Regions from separate parts of the Paenibacillus agaridevorans genome, predicted to be linked through region 1. Evidence: riboswitches for the same ligand, from Rfam matches in the RefSeq annotation. Region 1 holds a riboswitch; the other holds the start of a gene.
What was found. Region 1 has a riboswitch for ZMP and ZTP ahead of KJW29_RS16770 (GNAT family N-acetyltransferase). Riboswitches for the same ligand answer to the same signal wherever they lie in the genome.
Positions count from the first base shown of each region.

Region 2: linked by a shared signal. The riboswitch ahead of KJW29_RS13870 (bifunctional 5,10-methylenetetrahydrofolate dehydrogenase/5,10-methenyltetrahydrofolate cyclohydrolase) and the one ahead of KJW29_RS16770 (GNAT family N-acetyltransferase) in region 1 are both predicted to bind ZMP and ZTP.

Region 1 covers NZ_CP075889.1:3,963,491-3,971,304, forward strand. Annotated here, with positions in the region: gene KJW29_RS16755 (AEC family transporter) at 1-220, opposite strand, end outside; gene KJW29_RS16760 (ABC transporter ATP-binding protein) at 595-2,463, opposite strand; gene KJW29_RS16765 (PadR family transcriptional regulator) at 2,460-3,128, opposite strand; ZMP/ZTP riboswitch at 3,360-3,441, shown strand; gene KJW29_RS16770 (GNAT family N-acetyltransferase) at 3,491-4,600, shown strand; gene tnpA (IS66 family insertion sequence element accessory protein TnpA) at 5,112-5,441, shown strand; gene tnpB (IS66 family insertion sequence element accessory protein TnpB) at 5,435-5,788, shown strand; gene tnpC (IS66 family transposase) at 5,861-7,438, shown strand; gene KJW29_RS16790 (ABC transporter ATP-binding protein) at 7,793-7,814, opposite strand, start outside.
Region 2 covers NZ_CP075889.1:3,242,709-3,250,522, forward strand. Annotated here, with positions in the region: gene KJW29_RS13860 (TerD family protein) at 1-1,933, opposite strand, end outside; gene KJW29_RS13865 (arsenic resistance protein) at 2,195-3,163, shown strand; gene KJW29_RS13870 (bifunctional 5,10-methylenetetrahydrofolate dehydrogenase/5,10-methenyltetrahydrofolate cyclohydrolase) at 3,169-4,017, opposite strand; ZMP/ZTP riboswitch at 4,074-4,153, opposite strand; gene KJW29_RS13875 (NAD(P)H-dependent flavin oxidoreductase) at 4,244-5,314, opposite strand; gene KJW29_RS13880 (iron chaperone) at 5,330-5,701, opposite strand; gene KJW29_RS13885 (YitT family protein) at 6,269-7,138, opposite strand; gene mnhG (monovalent cation/H(+) antiporter subunit G) at 7,292-7,681, opposite strand; gene KJW29_RS13895 (Na(+)/H(+) antiporter subunit F1) at 7,665-7,814, opposite strand, start outside.

The DNA of each region.
Region 1 (7,814 bases):
TGAATATCAACAGAAACAGGAACACTTTGCCGATTAGCGATAACTCTAGTTTCTGATTGTACAGCAAGTTAAACATGAGCGCGGGTGAAAACAGATAAAAGTTCAGCTTGGACAGCGTCTTGATATCGAGCTTGAATGCCCGCATTAGCACGATGCCGAGTCCGATCATCACGCCCATCGGAAGTACGTTATTCGTTAGAATGTGCATAAAAACCGTCATGATGATCTCTTCTTTCCAAGTCGGTGATGCGCTAAGCATGTCAGCGTGATAAATGGGCGAGCCGTGCAATTGCCGCTATCGGCCTTGGTTCCCCTCCAACTTCGAGGCAAACCCTTCCCCGCGAGCCTTCCTCCCTCTACGACGGAAGATCCCCAATAAAGTCTACCAGCATAAACGACTCCTGACTATACTTTTGGCCAAATTCGCTTGCGAAAAAAACATCCTGGCCGTTCATGCTCTGCATTCCCTTTCCTTGCCAAACCTAGTCTGACAGATTTGCGGCGCTCAATATTCGATGCTCGTCCTCATAAAGCTAGCTCTACGTCTACCTTCCTCCCCCGAACAGAACCCGCCTTCTGATCCGCGGTACCGCTCTACTCCAGACTTGCCCCGGTCTCGTACCCAGCACCGGCTCCTGCCTCCGCTTGCGGGAATTGCAACTCGTACAGTTGGCTATATCGTCCTTGCCTGCGAAGCAACTCTTCATGCGATCCGCTCTCGAGAATGCGGCCTTGCTCCAGCACGTAAATGCGGTCGGCCTGCTGGATGGTCGACAGTCGATGGGCGATGACGAGGCAAGTGCGGCCCTTCAGCAGAACGGCGAGCGCATCCTGAATATGCTGCTCCGATTCCGAATCGAGCGATGCCGTCGCTTCGTCGAGGATAATAATGCGCGGGTTTTTCAGAATGGCTCTCGCGATGGAGATGCGCTGCTTCTGCCCCCCCGACAGCTTGACTCCGCGCTCTCCTATTCCCGTATCGTAGCCATCTGGGAACGCGCTGATAAATGTATCCGCATTCGCGGCTCTCGCAGCCGCGATGACCTCCTCATCCGAGGCGTTCGCGTTGCCGTACCGGATATTTTCGCCGATTGTGCCGTTGAATAAGACGATGTCCTGAGACACGATGCCAATCTGTTCTCTTAGCGACTCCAGCTTAACATCCTTTAAAGAGTGGCCGTCTATAGTGATGTCGCCCGACCTCGGATCGTAGAAACGCGGAATCAGATGCGCGATCGTCGTTTTGCCGGAGCCCGACGAACCGACCAGCGCCGTAATGCGTCCCGCTTCCAGCTCCAGATTGAAGCCGCTCAGCACCTTCGCATCTCCCGAATAAACAAAATCCACATCGCGGAATACGATATGCCCGCGTACCGGCGGAAGCACAACCGCATCCGCCTTCTCCACGATATCCGCTTTCGTGTTCATCACTTCCATGATGCGCTCGTAGGCGGCTGCGGATTGTTGAACCGAATTAATAATGCGGCTGAAGTGGCGAATCGGATTCTGCAGCAGCCGCAAATACGCGATAAACGCCACGATCGTGCCGACGGACATATCGCCACGCATCGCCAGCCAAGCTCCGAACACGAGAACGATTGCCAGACCGACGAAGTTAAGAAAGTCGATGATCGGCTCGTAAGCGGCCCTCAATCGGACGACCTGGATGTTGGCGTCCATATTGATGCGCGTCCTTTCGGAGAACCGTTCGGACTCGTATTCCTCCTTCGTAAAAGACTTGATCAGCCGAATGCCGGTCAACGAATTCTGAAGATGATCGCTAACGTCCGCCACCGACTCCTGCACCTTGCGGAACGATGAACGCATCCGCCTGCCGAACAGGCGCGTCGTCATAATCATAAGCGGGAACGTCGCGAGCAGCAGCAGCGTCAGCCGCCAATCGATCCAAAGCATATAGACGGCAATCGCCGTAAAAGTGAAAAAATCGGTAAACAGCTGCATCATGCTCGAGGAGATAAGCTGCTGCAGGATGCCAACGTCGTTTGTGACCCTCGACATCAGATCTCCCGTTCGATTACGATCGAAAAAGGCGATGTCCAGGTTCTGCATATGGCGATAAAGATCGTTGCGGAATTTGTAAAGCACCGTCTGCCCTATTGTCGCCATCAGCGACGTGCTTAGGTACCGCAGCAAACCAAGCGCCAGAGCGGAGCCCAACACGCCTGCTCCGATGTAGAACAGCTTGTCGTACTGCTTGCCGGGGATAACCTGATCGATCGTATACCTCGTAAGCTGCGGAACGATAAATTCCAGCAGCGACACGCCGATGACGCATACGACGGCCAAAGCAATCGCGCGCCACTCCTGACGCGCATGCGAATAGATTCGGGCGAACATGCCATAGATGCTGGCGGGCTTCGCCTTCTCGCCGGTGCCGAACCTGCCCATGCCCATTCCTCTGCCGGGACGATAGGCGCCTGTCGGATTGGCATTGCCGCTCATTCCGCTCCCTCCCCGGGATCTCTTCCCGCCACATCGTTAACGGATTCAACAACGGCTCCCACGATCCCGGAATCCGTCTCCCCCGTAATTCCCCGCAGTTCGCTCCTCAATGCCGCGAGCGCCTCTCGAAGCCGCGTTGCAAGGGCTGCGTCAGCAAGCGCCGCCCGCTCCGCCGCCTTAAGCAAATGGATCAGCTCCTTGCCGGCAGGCGTCAGCCTGCGATTGCGTCGCACGCCGCCCGGCTCTTGCGATTCGCCTTCCTCGTCCTGCCCCTCTCGCACTCGATCCCTCGTCTCCCATTCTCCCGATGCGCCGGCTTCGGACGATTCGGCACGGCTCAGCTCCTCTTGCAAGTAGCTTCTGCCTTCTTCCGTAATTTGAAAAACGCGTTTGCCTTCCTGCTTGAACGGCTCTACCAAGCCTTGATCCCGAAGCATCTGCAGCGTCGGATAGACGGAACCCGCGCTGGGCTTATACGTGCCGCCGGACTGATCTTCAAGCGCCTTCATCATTTGATAGCCGTGCATATTCTCGTGCGAAAGCAGCTCCAACAGCGCATATTTCACGCCGCCTCTGGTGAAGTAGCGTCTGCCGGAACCGCTCGTGTCGCGTTCGTTGCCCAGATGGAGAAACAATCGTTCCTCCGGTTGCCATTGCTCGCTCATATCGCGAACACCTCCAATGCGATATATCGTATTATTTTAAATTCTATACGATATATCGTATTATGGCAATTGTATGGATAAACAAAATGATTAGACCGAATGTATTGCATTCGCGCGGTCGGTAACCTATCTTCTTTTGCTTTTCTCGACCGACGGCCATATTCAAGTTCGAATATTCCGAAAATTGATGTTGATTCAACCAATCACTAGATTTATAATAAACATTAAATAAATGGGATGCGTAACTGGCGAGAACGTAGATCACTACGGGGGAGCGCATTCGTCAAACTAGCCGTTCGCCTGGGCAAAGCATTTGGTTGATTGTAACCAAATGCTTTTCTATTTTTCGAGGAGAGTGTCGGATGAGAAAGGCGAAAAAAGTAGCAGTGCTGCTGTATGAACAAGTGGATGCTTTGGACGTGACAGGTCCGTTCGAAGCGTTCGCAGTGGCGAGCAACTGGGGGCAGCACTTTCAGGTTTATACGGTCGCCCTGGAATCGAACGCGCCGATTCGGACAATCAGCGGTTTGACAATTCAACCTGACTTCGTTTCCTCAGAATGTCCGGTGCCGGACATTCTGATCGTTCCGGGAGGCTGGGGGGCACGCAAAGAGATGCACAATGAAAAGTTGACCGACTGGATCAACGAAACTTCACGACGGGCTGCATTTACGCTTTCTGTCTGTACGGGGGCTCTGCTGCTCGCCAAGGCCGGACTTCTCGATGAATTGCGCGCGACCACCAATCAGCGAGCCATGGATTTGCTAAAGGAGTGCGCACCGGCGAGCGCAACGCTGGTGGAGAACGTCCGATACGTGGACAATGGCCGCATCATTACATCTGCAGGCGTTACGGCCGGAATAGATGCCGCTTTGCATCTTATCGCGAAGCTTCACGGGGAGGAACTGGCGATCGATACTGCGTCAAGGCTGGAGCATAACTGGAGACGTGAGCCTTCCGAAGCACTCGCTATCCGAAGAGCAACGGCTGAAGACGTCGACTGTATCCGCTCCTTGCTTATTGATGCAGCGCAATGGATTCATTCGGCGCATGGCTTCTGGCAATGGCGGGTTGAAAGCTTCGAACGCGAGATTGTCGAAGCATTCGTCCGGGATCATGAAGTGTTCGTCGCGGCATTTGGGAATGAGCCGGTGGGTTGCTTCTCTGTCCATTGGGGGCGCGAGGAAATATGGGGAGAGCAATTTCATGATGACGCGGGGTACGTTCATCGGTTATGCGTCTCACGCAAACGAAAAGGAGAAGGAATCGGCCGTGAGCTTATTCGATACGCGGAAAGTTATATTGGGGACAGGGGAAAAAGCTGGCTGCGCCTCGACTGCATGGCTGACAACCCTAGCCTTAATGCCTTCTACCTCAGTCTCGGATTTGTCTTGCAGGGGCGCTTCGACGAGAGCCTCTGGAGCGCCAATTTGTACGAGAGGGAGATTCTAGGAAAGGCAACCCGCCACTGAGCCACATGCATCCTTCGTCATGGACCCACGATCTGAGCAGTCTGCAAAATCGAAGGAGTTGCTTGTTGAAATAGCTCACTTGATGAATGAAACCTCAAAAATGAAGAAATGGCGGTGCAGTTCATTATCCCTTCACCGCCATTTTTGGCTTTTGGTCTATTGCCGCCATCTTAAGCAAATTGTGAGCGAGCGAAAACCACCCGACCTCAAGGCTTACCTTCGGCAGCCGAAACGTCGCTATTGTTGCTGTTACGAGCCCCATAGTCGTTAAATACGCCTATGGGATGTTTTTGTCGCTGTTACGAGCCCCATAGTCGTTAATAACGCCTATGGGATGTTTTTGTTGCTGTTACGAGCTCCATAGTCGTTAATAACGCCTATGGGATGTTTTTGTTGCTGTTACGAGCTCCATAGTCGTTAATAACGTAAGCGTCAAACTGTCCCCACCTTCGAATCGAGCGATCGTTATGAGATAATCCTCCTCAATAGCCATTCTGAGGAGGATTTTTCTATGAGCAGAGAAGAGATTCGAATGAAATGGGAAGCTCGTGTCGAGGCATTTCGTGCAAGTGGCGAAAAGACAACACATTGGTGCAAAGCCAATCAAATCGACCGCCGTCAACTTTACACATGGATGAAGAAGCTGGATGAGTCACCCCCATCTTCTTCCGTTAAACAGACGACCTTCATTCCTGTTCAGGTGACTCCTGAAGTGAAACCGGCGCCGTGCCGTTCACTTCGCATTCAGATCGGTGCAGTCGTCATCGAAGTCGATGCGGGATTTGAGCCCGCCTTGCTCCGCGAAGTTGTTCGAGCACTGGGGGCCGATCCAGTATGTTAAACGAAATCACGTCAAAGCCCGTCTATCTAGCTTGTGGCAGCACGGATCTACGTAAATCCATCGACGGCCTTGCCGCACTCGTCCAAGAAGGACTCGGGATGAGTCCCTTTTCTCCGGCGCTGTTCGTTTTCTGCAACCGTGAACGTAACAAACTTAAAATATTGTACTGGGAGCATAACGGATTCTGGTTGTACTACCGCAGGCTCGAACGCGGTACGTTCCAGTGGCCGCAGGCAAATGGGGAGCCTGTTGCGATCACAAACCGCGAGCTTCGCTGGCTGCTTGACGGGCTATCGCTAAGTCAACGGCAGGCGCATCCGAAAGTACGGGCCGAAGTAGTCATTTAACAAATCATTTCTTACGCAAATTGTCATACCTGGCAGCAGGTACTTGCCTGCGCGTTATCGAAATCATACGGTATGGAAAAGCGAACGGAAACCCCTAACCCCGAAATACTCCAGCAGCAAATTTCAAAGCAGGAACAGCAAATTGCCGAGCTCTCTGCGAAGCTCAAATGGTATGAAGAGCAGTTTCGCTTGGCTCAGCAGAAGCGCTTCGGCGCTTCCAGCGAGAAGACGCATCCCGACCAACTGGAGATGAATCTGTTTAACGAAGCTGAAGTGCTTGCTGCGTCCGCTCCTCAAGAGCCAGACGTCGAGACGGTCACGTACAGCCGGAAGAAGACCTCTGGCAACCGGGAAGCCAAGCTGGATCAGTTCCCTGTCGAGACGATCCACTATGCCTTGCCGGAGTCTGAGCAATTCTGCTCGTGCTGTGGCGGTGGACTCCATGAGATGAGCACCGAAACGCGTAATGAGATTGCTGTTATCCCGGCGGAGGTGAAGGTCATCCGTCATGTGCGGCAGGTCTATGCGTGCCGCCACTGTGAGCGGAAAGAGATTCGCACGCCCGTCGTTACGGCGCCCATGCCTAAACCGATTCAGCCGGGCAGTCTGGCGTCCCCGTCCATTGTGGCGCATGTCATGAGCCAGAAGTATGTGGACAGCCAGCCGCTCTATCGTCAAGAGCAGCAATTCGCAAGGCTCGGACTTACGCTATCGCGCCAAACACTGGCAAACTGGATGATCTACGGATCGGAGCAGTGGCTGTCGCTTCTCACGGACCGCATGCGTGCGCACTTGCTGAGCAAGGACATTCTGCATGCCGACGAGACGACACTGCAAGTTCTGCAGGAGCCCGGCAAGTCCGCGTCATCCAGTTCGTACATGTGGCTGTATCGTACGGGCCGTACCGATGCGCCAATCGTCCTCTACGACTACCGGTCGACGCGCGGCGGCGAGCACCCGAGGAACTTCCTCGAAGGTTTCAGCGGCTACCTGCATGTGGACGGCTATTCCGGCTATCACAAGGTCAAGGACGTGACACTTGTTGGATGCTGGGCCCATGCACGCCGGAAGTTCGACGAGGCATTAAAAGCGTTGCCGCCTACGCAAGATAAGACAACGACCGCAGCCCAGCAAGGACTTGCCTTCTGTAACCAGCTATTTGCGATCGAGCGCGAGCTGGTCAAGGCGGCAGCCGAAGAACGCTACACCATCCGTCAGGAGTGGAGTCTCCCCCTTTTGGATGCTTATTTGGTGTGGCTGAAGCAGCAGCGCTCGCGGGCATTGCCAAAGAGCAAGCTCGGAGAGGCGATCACCTACAGTATCAATCAGTGGGAGAAGCTGACGGTGTTCTTGAAAGACGGACGGCTGGAGATCGACAACAATCGGAGTGAACGCGCGATTAAACCATTCGTCATTGGACGGAAGAATTGGTTGTTTGCCAATACACCGCGAGGTGCAAAGGCAAGTGCGACGATCTACAGCGTTATCGAAACAGCGAAGGAGAATGGATTAAATCCGTTCAAGTACCTTCAGTATCTTTTTGAACAGCTACCTCAGTTAGCCGATCCTAAAGATCCGTATGCACTGGACAGGCTTCTTCCGTGGTCATCATCGCTACCGCTAACTTGCCGCATATTTAAACAAGAGTAAACTTGCCAAAACAATAGCCCTCATCTTGATTTCAAGGTGGGGGCTATTTGACGCTTACTTAATAACGCCTATGGGATGTTTTTATCGCTTTTACGAGCTCCATAGTCGTTAATAACGCCTATGGGATGTTTTTATCGCTTTTACGAGCTCCATAGTCGTTAATAACGCCTATGGGATGTTTTTGTTGCTGTTACGAGCCCCATAGTCGTTAAATACGCCTATGGGATGTTTTTGTTGCTGTGGGTCGGTCAAGGATTGGTATCCTGACCGACCCTTTCCGTGTCTATGTGCATTACTGTCTCGCTATTATTTTATATCTTTTGGGACAGCCCCCAATTTCCGTTTGATACCCTTCTACCTGGATTGAACGCTCTCC
Region 2 (7,814 bases), 720 kb from region 1:
TTGCTTGACCCATTAGCGACATCCCCCGTTTGTTTCCCTCTACGTTATTGTTGTAGTCTGGGTGTCTCGTAAGAGCAAGGTCGCTCCAGATAATTACCCGCTCCGCCAAATCCAGAATGACGGGAATCGCAATCGTTGTATTCGCAGTCAAATCGATCTTGTCGACCACCGTAGACGGTTCGAAGATTTCTCCGGAACCCGGCTTCCTGCGTATCATCCACCCCGCAAAACATTCCGGCAAATCGCAAAACGGCTGCGCGGTGAAGGCTTGCAAAGCAGCGACCACGTACCGTCCGCCGTATTCGACGATCGATGGGATATGGAGATCGATAAATTCGCATGCGCCACTAGGAGCAGACACGATATCTCCGCTGTGAACGGCCAGATACTTCGAGGAACGCAGGTTCGTGTAGGAGATATGCTCGATATAGTTCCAATTGCGATCATATAGGACGGCAGACAAATCAATATCGACTCGTCCCGTCGGCTGTCCATCCACTACCCCTTCTTTCCACCAGTTAAAGAAGCGAACGGTATCCCCCTTGGGCATCGGGACACGGCTCCCGCGAACGATCGTACGCAAAGCCTTGCTAGCCGAACGTTGGGAAAACGGAACGAGATACGTGCTTAATCGCTGATCAATGAACGTCTTACCCAGCGGGGGCAGTGCAGAGAAGCGGCTGATCAGTTCATGCTCGCATACGTCTACGATCGACTTGCATACCTCGCCAGGGATCTCGGGGAGCGCGTTAGGGATGACGAACGCTTTGGCTACATTACCTTTCGGAAAAAAAGTTCGCAGTCCGCGGAATTCCGTGCGATGTACGAAATGGCACTTCACCTGCAGCAATACCGGCGTCGAAATCTCATGGACGACTTCCTCAAAGGCGAGTATCACGTAATCCGCGTGTTCCGTCATACGCGTGAGTTGATCCAGCCTTCTGGCGAATTCGCCCGGACGTTGCATCAACAGATCGATCAACGACCAAACTTGCTTCCATTGGAATGCGAGCTCGACGCTGCCGCCATAAGTAGGGAACGGCTTATGATTACGCAGTATATCAAAAGCTTCATGGCACCGAGAGTAACGGTTCTTATATTCGGAAGGATGAAGAATTTCCCCAAGGCGAATCCAGCGTTGCTTAAATCTCAGCATATCTTCCGTAATGGGGTAACATTGTTCCAGCAGGGCGAGCAGCAGCTTTCTTTCCGGGCGCGTGAATTTACGGAATCGGGTTGCTTCGGCCAAGCTTAAATCCCCGTCCGACCAAGCGACGGCCAGCCGTAAAACATCGGTCGCCGTATTTATGTATCGGCCGATCACCTTCGGATCCGCTTTGCGATGCTTGAGAAGCGATCCTGCTACAAATGCGGCATTTTCCTTAAATGGAATTTCGGCAGGTAGAAACTCGCTTAACTCCTCTGCTCCGGCCTGTTGGATCGTTTTGTCGATATCCGTTTTGTCAGTCTCGGAAATCGAGCCCTTGGCTTGCATAAGCTGATGAATCAAAACATAGAATTCTGCCTTCGTTCCCAGATCAATGACTTTAAGGGGGCTCTCCTCCGCTAGCGGTTGCCTGCTCTTACTATCGTACAGGGGAAGATCTAGCGTAAAGTAATGATACAGGGCGTTTAAATACAGGTCCGCCTCGGACTCCTCCATCATTTGCGTGGGAAACCCCGGGTACATCGGCCGATATTCGACTTGGGCTCCAACCATCACCTTCAGTTGAACAATTAACTCGTTATAAAATACGCCAAATGCTTCCGACGGCATTTTGCTCACTTCACTGATTAAGCGGGGCGAGAAGCGATATCCTAGGCTTTCGATATTTTTCGAAGCGGTAGCCAACCACGCCTTGGAGACGGGATCTCCGCTTAGCCTTTCCACCACTACCTTGTTTTTCCGGCGCAAATACATACCATGGATCATCGTTAGCTCACCCCAATTAAAAAATCTTCAGGAAAGCTGCGCCCTAATTCGCCAATTTGAGTTAGAAGGAAGGATCGCAATAGCCTGAAGATCAGAGCCCTTGGCCGAAACGTCTGAGCCCTGATGAATGCATCATCTCATTTTTCCATGGACCCGAACAGGGCAAAAGTATTACGATCCGCTTGATCACCGTTATTTACACCGCAACCCTTTCAAAGCTATACTTACAAAACGATGTATAGAGGGGAAGGAACAGAGACAATGAGTGCACGGGAACAACTGGAGAAAAATCAAGTATGGCTCTATGCGATTATTCTCTTGATTGCAGCTGGAGCAGGTTTGATATGGCCGCAAGCAAGCGGTTATTTAGACCGTTCCATTTCGCTTGTGCTTGCCATCTTAATGTTCGGCATGTTTGCGCAAATACCGTTCCTTCGTCTAAAAGAATCCTTAACGAATCGACAGTTTATTTACGCTCTTTTAATCATGAATTACATAGCCGTTCCCCTCATTGTTTGGGGGTTAACCCGGTTTCTTCCGGCCGACCCGGCCCTTTTATTAGGCGTATTTCTAGTTTTGCTTACACCCTGCATAGATTACGTCATCGTTTTTACGCATCTTGGCCGCGGGGACGAAAAACTTATTCTGGTTGCAACGCCATTGCTTTTTGTTTCTCAAATGATATTGCTGCCCTTTTACCTCTGGGTATTCATGGGAAATCAAACAGCTGAAGTTGTGAGCGTGCAGCCCTTTCTGGAGGCTTTTTTGGGCCTCATCGCGGTCCCTCTGCTCCTTGCTCTTCTAACGCAGCTATGGGCGAAAAGGCAGCCGCGCGGCATCGTATTTCTTGACGCCGCAGCATGGCTGCCGGTTCCTTTTATGGCGCTGACGCTGTTCGTCGTCGTAGCTTCGCAAATCAGCAAACTATACGAATCCATCGATTATATCAGTCAAGCCATTCCCGTCTACGTTGCTTATATGATCATTGTCCCGCTAGTCGCCCGCTTCGTTGCGCGCATCTTCCGGCTGGATGTCGGAGCAGGGAGAGCGCTGATCTTTAGTAGCGGGACACGCAACTCCCTGGTCGTCCTGCCTTTTGCGCTTGCATTGCCCGAACCATTAAACGGGTTGGCGTCGGCCGTAATCGTCACTCAAACCATTGTAGAGCTTGTAGGGGAACTTATTTACATCCGCGTTGTTCCCGGGATTCTGCTCAGAGACAGACACTAGAGCATCTACTTCGTTAAAAACCGTTCAGCCGCTTCGACCGTATGTTTGAGCAATGCAGCAATAGTGACGGGTCCAACGCCAGCCGGAACGGGAGTTATCGCGGAGGCGTTCTCCAGACAAGCTTCGTAATCGACATCTCCGATATTGCCTTTGTTGTAGCCGGCATCGACGACTACGGCTCCCGGCTTGATCCAGTCTCCCTGAACAAAATTCGGCTTGCCGACAGCAGCAACTACGATATCGCCTAAACGAACCAGCCCTGCCAGATTGGCCGTTTTGGAATGACATATTGTCACTGTCGCATTTCTGTTTAGGAGCATAACGGATACCGGTTTCCCAAGGATCGGACTTCTTCCGATTACAACGGCATGTTTTCCTTCAATCGGAATATTGTAGTATTCCAAAATGGCGATGATCGCGGCTGGCGTACACGAAGGAAAATCGGCGAAACCAAAGGCGTTCTGAGCGAATCCTTGCGTGGTTACCCCGTCTACATCTTTCTCTATTCGGATTGCCTCGAATGCAGCCCTTTCGTCAATATGAGGAGGAACGGGATGCTGCAACAAGATGCCATGAACATGGGGATCATCGTTAAGCTTGTTTATTTCCGCAATCAGCTCTTCTGTCGTGGTAGTCGAAGGAAGTTCAACACGGATGGAGCGTATACCAAGTCTGGCGCATGCATTTCCTTTCATTCGGACATAAGTGGCTGACGACGGATCGTCGCCAACCAGAATGGTTGCCAGACACGGGACGATTTCTTTCTCGGAGAGACGTTTGATTTGTTCGACTACTCCCTCCTTCATAGCGGTCGCAACGCGATTACCGTCCAAGATCAACTTTTCTTCTTTCATTTCATCAGCCCTTTCTGCTCCTGTTCAAACATAAAGAGGCAAGGGGATAGTCCCCTTACCTCTGCCCAGGCGTTCGGCCGTATAAAATATGTGCTCCCTCGTGGTACCCCACGTTACGCCAGTCACACATACCCTTCATCTAGCTCCATTATAGTCCGAACTTTCAAACAACTTCAAGCCTTTTGTTTCCTTTATTGCCGGCCGCCAGGACCGGCTGCTGATTCATCTATTGTCTCCCCAGGTTTCGCATAAGAAGGCGCGCTTGCTCCATCGTCTGTTCCACGATTTCTGCTGCCCCGAATTCTTTGGCTAACCGGAGTCCCTGCCCGGCCCAGAGAGACATAAGCTCTGGATTATTGGCTTTGGAAGCCGCCTGGCGAATTTCTCTCGTCATTGCATGCTGAATCGGATAGTCGGGGATTTCCCCTTGATAGGTACGCATATCCTTTATGTAATCCGTCAAAATGCCGCGCGCCGCTTTACCCGAATAAGCGGATGTGACCTCGGTGGCATCTTCGCTGGATGTAAGAATCCTACCTTTGTAGGCGGTATGTGCGCCGCTCTCATGGCTTGCCAAAAAAGCGGTTCCCATCTGCACGGCGGAAGCTCCTAAAACGAGGCTTGCTGCAAGCCCGCGACCATCCATAATGCCTCCCGATGCGATAATCGGAACCGAAACATGATCCGCGATCTGAGGCACCAAAGCCATAGTACCTACCAGAGCGTCGGTCTTACTCGGCAGAAACGTCCCTCGATGTCCTCCCGCTTCGCTTCCTTGCGCCACAATCGCGTCTACTCCGGCGGATTCCAGCTTAATAGCTTCTTCGACTGTCGTTGCCGTGCCGATGACATGAATCCCATGCTGCTTCATGGCTTCCATGATGTCCTGGGACGGTATGCCAAACGTGAAACTAAACACGGGTACATTTTCTCCGATCACGGCTTGCGCTTGCTCCTCGAACGACTCCGAGTACTTGGGGATTGACGGATTGGTCGCAATACCTGCCTCTATGCGATATTTATCAAGATGATGGTTCATTCGAGCAATGGCGTCTGCAGCAGTAGTCGGCTGCGTGGGGACAAACAAGTTGACGCCGAAGGGCCGATCCGTCCTTTGTTTGACTTCCCGAATCGTTTGCCTGATTTGTTCTGGCGAAAGATAACCTGCCCCGATGCTCCCAAGTCCTCCGGCGTTTGATACTGCAGCAACCAAATCCGGGGTCGAGGGACCACCGGCCATTGGCGCTTGCAATATAGGGTATTGAATGGCGAGTCGGCGTGTCAGTTCGGTTTCCATGCTCTTCCTCCCCTACTATTTGCGCCAAAATGTCGTGCAGTCCGCCTTATCATGGATATTAAACTCGATCATTTTCTCTAATAAGTCGTAGTCAAACGGACGGTTCCACTTAAAGCGAACCAGCTCTTTGGTATGATCGTGTCCAGCTTGTACAATTTCATCTGCAAAATAGTTCATGCCTGCCCGCTCAGGCGCAACAGCCATATGCTGTTTGGATACGCTGAAGCCTATAATAAAAGTGTCGTGGTCGGTGAACATCGGCTGATTCCAAGCCAGCTTAGGCACCAGCTCCGGGAACTTCTCCTTCACCCAGGCAAATACCTCTTCCACCCGTGCCCGGTGCTCCGGGTTTCCGATGCCATCCAAATATTCCGCAAATGCTTCCATTTGATGATCCGCTCCTTCAAAAAAGATAAGATACGCTCCTGCGCTTCGAGTCTTCAATCGTATACTGACATATAACTTTGCCGAATTCAACCTCCTATACATGCTTATGTGGTTAAATAAAAGGAAAAACTCCCTTTATTTGAGTGACTTTCCGTTTCTTCGACACGCCAGAGGGAAATTCTCCCTCTAATCCAAGTAGAAAGGAGGACGGACAGCGATTCGGCCTAAATTAGTGGTAGGATTTCCCTCTAAATCCGCAAAATCCGGTATAGAAGCGAGATTAAATGGCGATTTTCCCTCTATTTTATTCATGGCTGACTAGCGCGGTGCGGCACGGCGCGGGCAGCAGCAGCGGCGCAGCACCCACGCTCATCTCACAAAGAATGTCACTCCCACACGCTGCACAAGAGGCGGCGCTGTTACACGTTTCCCACACGCCCTCCACCCATTATCCGTCTCTCCCGCATCTCCCCGCCCGCTCCTTTTTAAAGAAAGAGCGGCCGCGTTGTAAAAGGGACGGAATACAAAAAACACTGACAACGAAGGTCAGTGTTTTCATGGTTGTGCCTAGTGAATGTCCTTTTTCTTAAAGCTGCCGCCTTTAACTTCAGCCACTTCATACACCATGATAAAAGCATTCTCGTCGATTTCGCGAATAATTTCTTTCATCTTCCGTTCTTCCAAGCGGTTGATTACGCAAGTAATTTCTTTGAAATGTTCATTTGTATAGCCGCCTTGCACCATCTTGTACGTAGCCCCCCGGCCCAGTCGATCGCGAATCGCCTCGACCATCATCTCTGGCTGTTTAGTAATGATGGTAAACGTTTTGGCGCCGCTCAAGCCTTCCTCGACGATATGTATGACTTTCGAAGCGATAAAATAGGCAATTCCCGATAGGATAGCCCCTTTTAAACCAAATACTGTCGATACAACGATAAATACGAATACGTTAAGGAACAGGATCATATCGCTTGTTCCGAAAGGCAGCTTACGCGAGAGCAGTACCGCCAGCATATCAATGCCGTCCAGCGCGCCGCCGTTCCTTAGCGCAAGACCCATTCCCAGACCGATGATAATACCGCCGACAACGGTAACAAGCAGCGTATCGCCTTCAACGATCGGCGTAATATGATGCATAAAGAAGGTGCCGGCTGCCAGCGAAGCGATGCCGAGCACGGAATAAATCGCGAAGCTTCTGCCAATCTGCTTATAGCCCAAATAGACAAAAGGTATATTTAGAATCGCAATGAGAAGACCTAAAGGCAGATCGAAGAGCCTTGACCCTACGATACTGAGACCAGTCACGCCTCCATCGGATACGTTGTTCGGAATTAATACGGCTTCAAGGCCGTAGGCTGTAATTAAGGCACCAATTACAACAATAACGCCTCGTAATATAATGTTCCCTACTGCAGTTGTCTTGTTCTCCGTCTTCATTTTTGACCTCATTTCCTATTTTCATATCCTGGCACCATTAAATGTGAATATTTTTACTGTTAAAATTTTAGACATGTACGGAGCTAAAGTCAATTTTTTTATTTTTCAACCGTAATAGAACCACATCCAATGGACGTGGTTCTGGCGGTTAATCTAATTTTTTAATTGCTTTTTTATCTCCTCTATCTCCTGCTGCCTCTCTTGTTTGATCGCTTCTCTGAAATCATCGCGTACGCTTCCCTTCCACAAAGCTACGCCTGATCGGTAAGCAGCCCGCGCGTTAAGATGGCCCGCAACAGGCGAAGTGATAAAAACAAACAAAATACCCAGGAGAAGCTTGATGCTGAAAAAATCATGAATGAACCAAGTGTAAAAAAAGGTGCCGAGCAGAATAAGAAGCACGCCAAGCGTGGCGCTCTTGGTAGCGGCGTGGGAGCGCAAATACACATCCGGCAATCGTATGAGTCCGAACACGCTAATGACCGCGATGACCGCCCCCAAAAGGATCAGGATTCCAAACACAACTTCAATTATTTGTTCCATCATCTCCAGACTCAAGGACAACCCCCCTCTCGATATATCTCGCCATTGCGGTCGTCCCGATAAAGGTTAATATGCCGATAACCAATATGATGTCGAAATACGCGCGAGTCCCCGTCGTTATGCCGAGGACGGC